One region of the Spartinivicinus marinus genome, then DNA from elsewhere that is predicted to be linked to it. Evidence: riboswitches for the same ligand, from Rfam matches in the RefSeq annotation. Region 1 holds a riboswitch; the other holds the start of a gene.
The links. A riboswitch is a leader RNA that binds a small molecule or an ion and turns the genes downstream of it on or off. The one in region 1 is predicted to bind thiamine pyrophosphate.
Positions count from the first base shown of each region.

Region 1 (3,424 bases):
ATGATTTTATTGCTAAATTTAACCCTGACTTGTTGGCGAGCACTGTTATTGGTCGGCTGGAAGATGCGGCAGCAGCGCAGGAGGGATAACTATTTGATCGGAAGCACAACGAATTGAATGATAAACACAACACACATTAAAAAGTGCGTTATTTTTTATTGATGGTAAAAGTGGAGTTATAAATTTGACTCAGAGCGGGCTTAGTTCCAAGGTAGCGTTAAGTGACTTTGATATATTTAGCCAATTTCTTGAAAAAGCATGCGGGATTGTATTGGGTAAAAATAAGGAATACCTGGTCAAAAGTCGGCTAAGAAAAATTCTTAATGACAATAAAATCGATACCCTTGCGGAGCTGGTAAAAACAATTGAGCGAAATCCTCGTGATGTTTTGCGAGGCAAAGTAATTGATGCTATGACAACTAACGAAACCTTGTGGTTTCGTGATAATTATCCTTTTGAAGTATTTAAAAATACTATCCTGCCAGAACTGTGCAAACGCTATCCAAATCAGCGTTTGCGAGTTTGGTCTGCGGCATGTTCCAGTGGGCAAGAGCCGTATTCAATTAGTATGGCGACCGATGAGTTTGAACGAACCAGTCTTGGTCAGTTAAAAGCAGGCTTGCAAATAATAGCGACTGACCTGTCTAATAAAGTGTTAGCTGAATGCCGTACAGGTGAATATGACTCATTAGCCTTGGGAAGAGGCTTATCAGATGAAAGATTAAAGCGCTATTTTAATGAGCTACAAGGTAAGCGTTGGGAAGTTAAGCCTGAGATAAAAAAAAGAATTGAATTTAAAGAGCTGAATTTACAAGAGAGCTATGCCTCTTTAGGTAAATTTGATGTGGTTTTTTGTCGTAATGTGCTTATTTATTTTTCGGCTGACTTTAAACGAGATATTTTATCTCGTATCCATAAAACACTGAAGCCTGGAGGCTATTTATTTTTAGGTGCATCTGAAGCCTTAAACGGGTTAGCTGATTTATATGAGATGGTTCAGTGTCGGCCAGGCATTATGTATGTATCTAAAGGCGAGGATGTTTTTGCCAGAAGCTCTACTAAATCCTCAACATTTGGTAGTTCAACGGCATCTGCTAAAACTTCATCCACCACATCTAGATCTACAGCCGCTACATCACCAACGACGAGACCATCAACGTCCCGTTCGGGTGTTAGCTCAAAAACAACCTCAAGCACTAAAAGTCAACCTTCAACGTTTAAACCTAAACCTAAGCCCACTGATCGCTAATCCACTGGTAGTTACAAAAATCAACGTGAGCATAGTGCAGGTGAGTACGTTCCTAAAGAGCCAATCTATCTTGCTTTTTCACCAATAATAAGCGAGCAAAATATTATGTAACTATTTTGTCCTGTACATAGCTATTTTGGACAAAGGGATGGAACAATTGACCCTATAGGGAAGTTATCAAAAATTTTGCAGCGATATCATATGAAGCATGGTGAGCGAGCAGAGTGATACACTTGAAGTTATGTTTTTAGAAAGTTCGTTACTGCAAAAGTGCTGTTATTGCCTTATTTAGCAAGATGTGTAATAGCAATCATACCCTTTGGGCAATGATTGCAGGCATGAGTGGCTATGAGCTACAATTGGGGCGTCGTTGGGGTGCTGGGCTTGTTAAGTGTGGCTGAGATTATACCCATAAACCTGATCCAGATAATGCTGGCGTAGGGAGTTGGTTAAGATAGCCTGACTATTTGATAGTTGCTACCTCCTTAAATTTTATCTCCCCCAGTTTGGTCAGTTAAGTATAAGTATTCTGAAGGCTACTGTTATTGGTGGCCACTCATTCGGTATTGGGGGAGTTGTTTGAATGAAAACCATACAAACAGGGTTATTCATATTACTGTTAAGTGTTACTTCTCTTGTAAATGCAAATGTTTTAACTGTATACACCTATCAGTCCTTTGTTTCTGAGTGGGGGCCAGGCCCCAAGTTGCAGGCAAGCTTTGAAAAGCAATGCAACTGTCAGATTAAGTGGGTTGGCTTGGATGATGGCGTTAGTATTCTAAACCGATTAAAACTTGAACGAACTAAAACCAAAGCAGATGTAGTCATTGGTCTGGATCAAAACCTCTTAGTTGAAGCAAATAAGTTGGGTATTTTTGCTGGGCACCAGCAGGACCTTTCAAAATTAACACTACCAATGGCCTGGAAAAATCAGCAGTTTGTTCCCTATGATTATGGCTTTTTTGCATTTATCTATAATCAAGAACGCTTAAAACAGCCCCCACAGTCATTTGCAGAGTTACTTGCTGATAAAAAATTGAAAATCATTTATCAAGATCCTCGTACCAGTACCCCTGGCCAAGGTCTTATGTTGTGGTTGAATGCTATTTATGGAGATAGCGTAGCAGCAAAATGGCAGCAGCTTACACAGAAAACAGTAACTGTGACCAAAGGCTGGACTGAGGCGTATGGTTTGTTTTTAAAAGGGGAAGCCGACTTAGTTTTAAGCTATACAACATCTCAGGCCTATCACGAAGTGGCTGAGCAGGATACCCGTTATAAAGCTGTGGAGTTTAAAGAAGGACATTACCCTCAAATAGAAGTCGCAGCTATTATTAAAGGAACGCAGCAAGCAATACTAGCTAAACAGTTTTTACAGTTTTTATTAACACCAAATGTCCAGCAGCAAATAGCGACTCATAACTGGATGTTGCCTGTAGTGGAAACCACTCTACCAGAAGGGTTTAATAATATAATTAAACCAAAAATGGTGACGCCATTTACTGCTGAGGAAGTAGCTAAAAATAGAAAACAGTGGATTAAGCAATGGCGCCAGGCAGTAGTAAAATAGCTATAGCCTTCGTGAATGAGCTTTATATCCCTAGGTCACAAGTGCATTGTTGTCGTCATTCCTCACCCCAATCACCTGTTATTTATATACTTATGAGGCCTCATCGCTCGACGGTCTCGCCTAAAAAAAACATTCGCATGGCTACTATAAGAGCATAAATGTTATTTACAACAGCCGCCTGGTTTGGCTTTATTATTGTCAGTTTGATTTTTTGCTTCACTACAGCGGCATTAGTTGCTTTAGCCAGCGAAGGATGGGGAGCGTTTAATTGGCAAACGCTACTGGATCCTTATCTTTTGCATATAACGGGTTTTTCGCTAAAGCAAGCATTATTGTCTACTGTTATTAGTTTACTCTGTGCAATACCTGTTGCTAAGCTGATTGGATGCCGACAGTTTAAAGGTAAGCAGGGGTTATTAACCACTTTTAATTTATGCTTTGTATTACCGACTATTGTCGTTGTGCTTGGAGTCGTATCTGTTTATGGCCGTTCTGGTTGGCTTAATCAATGGCTCAACAGTGAACATTCAATTTATGGGTTGCCAGGAATTTTATTATGCCATGTTTTTATTAATTTCCCTTTTGCGACTCGGGTATTGGTTAAT
Region 1 is NZ_JAPJZK010000001.1:146,459-149,882, reverse strand. It holds gene OQE68_RS00630 (chemotaxis protein CheV) at 1-89, shown strand, start outside; gene OQE68_RS00625 (CheR family methyltransferase) at 185-1,249, shown strand; TPP riboswitch at 1,600-1,710, shown strand; gene thiB (thiamine ABC transporter substrate binding subunit) at 1,833-2,819, shown strand; gene OQE68_RS00615 (ABC transporter permease subunit) at 2,978-3,424, shown strand, end outside.

Region 2 (3,424 bases), 4.4 Mb from region 1:
GGCCCTTCAATAATTACTTGCACATCATGCTGCCAGGCTACTTTGGTTAATTCACCTAAGGTTTTTAATTCGGCAAACTGAGCTTCATCATTGGCATCTGCCACCGAGCCTGGACGCAACCCGTCGCCTAACGATAGGGATACATCATATGCCTTACATATTTCACAGATTTCTTCAAAATGGGTATAGGCAAAGTTTTCTTGATGGTGAGATAAACACCACTTCGCCATGATCGAGCCACCACGAGAAACAATGCCTGTTACCCGTTTAGCCGTCATTGGTACATAACGCAGCAAAACACCAGCATGAATAGTAAAATAATCCACCCCCTGCTCTGCTTGTTCAATTAACGTATCGCGAAAAACCTCCCAAGTAAGATCCTCTGCAACCCCTTTTACTTTTTCCAACGCTTGATAAATAGGCACTGTACCAATAGGCACGGGGGAGTTTCGTAAAATCCACTCTCGGGTTTCGTGAATATTACGGCCCGTGGATAAATCCATTACGGTATCTGCACCCCATCGGGTTGCCCAAACCAGTTTTTCCACTTCTTCTTCAATGGATGAAGTAACCGCCGAATTACCAATATTAGCATTGACCTTCACTAAGAAGTTGCGGCCAATAATCATTGGTTCCGCTTCTGGGTGGTTAATATTGGCAGGTATAATGGCGCGCCCTTCAGCCACTTCTTTACGAACAAATTCAGGGGTAATGTTTTCTGGCAGGTTTGCACCAAAGTGTTGACCAGGGTGTTGTTGTTTCAACATTTCACTTCGCACCCGCTCTCGCCCCATATTTTCTCGAATAGCAATATATTCCATTTCTGGGGTAATCATGCCCTGACGGGCATAATGCATTTGAGTGACATTAGCACCAGGCTTGGCTCGAAGTGGTTTAGGTAAATGTTCAAAACGTAAATGGTCCAGCCCTTCATCGGCTAAACGCTGCTGGGCATAACGGGAGGTAACACTGTTCAGCTCATCCGTATCATTGCGCGCCGCTATCCAGTTTTTTCGTAAAGCCGGCAATCCTTTGTGTACATCAATTGTTACTGCCGGGTCTGTATAAGGGCCAGAAGTGTCGTACACTGGCACAGGCTGGTTTGGTTCATACTGTGGATTCGTTTTAGTGCCCCCCACTAAGGTATCAGTCAGATTAATCTGACGCATGGCTACCTGAATATCGTCTTGGCTACCCGCAATGTAGATTTTTTCCGAGTTAGGAAATGGCTGGCTGCTCAGGTTTTCAATAAAATCCTGGGCTTTTTGCTGGTTTTCTCTTCTAGACATAAGCACTCACACCCTGTTTTCTTAAGGTGACCCTAGTGGTCTGATAAAGTTTGTGATTGCTTGTCGTGAGTAGACAGATGGAGAGTAACGAAAGGGGCTGCTTGAATGCGTCACCAAACAGAAACTGTTGTAATACGACACTTCAAGGTTACTCTTGTTTCCCTTCGCTGGTACTAACCAGATCAGGTTCCACGGATCCCGCAACTGCAGTCTCAGCCAGAAAGATGAAAACATCCACCTCTACTGGCACTCCGACAAGATGGGGTAAAGTATAGGCAATTTGCAGATCAATGATCAAGGGGCAATAGAAAGCACCGCTTATAACCAGTCGAGTTATATTAGATGAGACCTACGAGCGGTGTTAACAAAACCTAAAGGTGATTAGTGAAAGGGATATACTATGCTATTAACAAGAGTTAAGTTGTAACGCTTGTGAGTTGTATGTTTATTCGCGTTAAAATCAGAGACACCGTATATGAAATTCATGAGGGTACTTTTGCTTCAAGCCCTGAGCTTACCCCCAAAATGTTTCTCAACCGTGCAGAAATCAAATCTTTTTACCGAAGCTGCCTGGATCAAGACAACGGCATAGAAAATCAGCTTGAATACTTATTAAAAACCCATAGTCACCTGGAACAAGCCTTTATTGAAGCCGTTGATCAGTGGCAAATAACCGTCAGTGCACGTAATGAAATGCCATTGTACCCCTTCGTGCAACCCGCTAAATCCGTTATTCCACCAGTCAGTCATTTACAACCCATTAGTGGTCAAGATAAAAAGGAGCAGCCAGCACCAGAACAACCCACGTCTAAATCACTCAAAGATGCAGCCCAAAAAGTCATTGCACCAGGGTTAGCGGCAGGGGCTGTGGTTGGTGCCAGTCAATTACAAAATAGGAATTACACCCTCACTTACGCTTATATAACCGAAACAGGTCAGCCACTCAAAAACATTCCCTACAAGACAACTGTGGCAGGAACACCTGTCGTTAATCAGCATATTGCAGATGGGCACACCAACACCAATGGAAAAACATCAACAGTATCAACCACTGCTGGAGAGGAGGTTGATCTCTACACCGCCTGGCCAAAAGTTAATATTGATAAAAGTTTTCTCAAATGGTGATTTATGTCGCTGAATGAACCCATAAAAGCCGTTAATGATACTCCTGATAAAACCGTAGATGTCGTTTGTAACTGTGATTTTTTATGGTCACTTGCTCAACTGTTTTGCATTTTACGTTTATCTGATAAGGCAGGTAAAAATGAATATGACCTTATTAACTTATATACCGCCAGAGCAAAACGTATCGCCGCTACCTATGCCCGCTTTTACTTAGAAACAGAAGAAGGTGGCGACCCAGCTAAGTTGGGCCGCTATTATTGGATGGCACTTGGCGCTTTTGCCAGTAAAACTGTATTTTGTTTCTTGGATACCATTCAAGTAAAGGGAGCCTATGCCATTTTTATCAAAAGTATTGGTAATAGCCTAGGCAAAGGAAATCTCTGGCTATTTATGGATATAGCGGCTTCACACTGGCTTTATAATAACTACCCAGAACATTTTCACAAAGGCATGCAGTGCGAAAGAAAACGCAATGCCAATCAATTGGAGCAGGCAGTCAAAGCCATGACCTATGATTTACCCTGGGCTGAAGAAGCCATTGATAAAATTAATAACTTTCAACCTTCCAGCGATATTGTTAAAGGGTTTAAGCTAATTAAGTCAATAGAAAAAATTAAAAATAAAAATAAAGTTCCTAACCTTCAACTGGGTAGCCTGTTAGCTATTGCTGAACATGAACAAGGTACCGTATTACAACCCCTTATTTATAACAACCCTGATTTCAGCAAATGGGCCCGGCGAGAGCGAGACTGGTTCCGCTGGGCAGCACCAACATATCAGCTCGTTTTTGCTCATACCTGTGAAACTGATGCCCCAGAACTAAAATCTGTTGCTCCAAATGACTTAATTGTTGAAGATTTTGATAGCCGTATGCATTGGATTGGAAATGCAGCGAAAAAATTTCATAAATTGATGCTACAACAAAATACACATATGATACAAGAACTCCAGACTATAGCTAACTGGGTTAACGAGCCGGATGCAGATATAGTTTATTAAAATGCGACTAA
Region 2 is NZ_JAPJZK010000001.1:4,571,648-4,575,071, reverse strand. It holds gene thiC (phosphomethylpyrimidine synthase ThiC) at 1-1,289, opposite strand, end outside; TPP riboswitch at 1,431-1,553, opposite strand; gene OQE68_RS20485 (hypothetical protein) at 1,722-2,414, shown strand; gene OQE68_RS20480 (DUF2515 family protein) at 2,418-3,413, shown strand.
Region 2: another riboswitch for thiamine pyrophosphate. It lies ahead of thiC (phosphomethylpyrimidine synthase ThiC); the one in region 1 lies ahead of thiB (thiamine ABC transporter substrate binding subunit).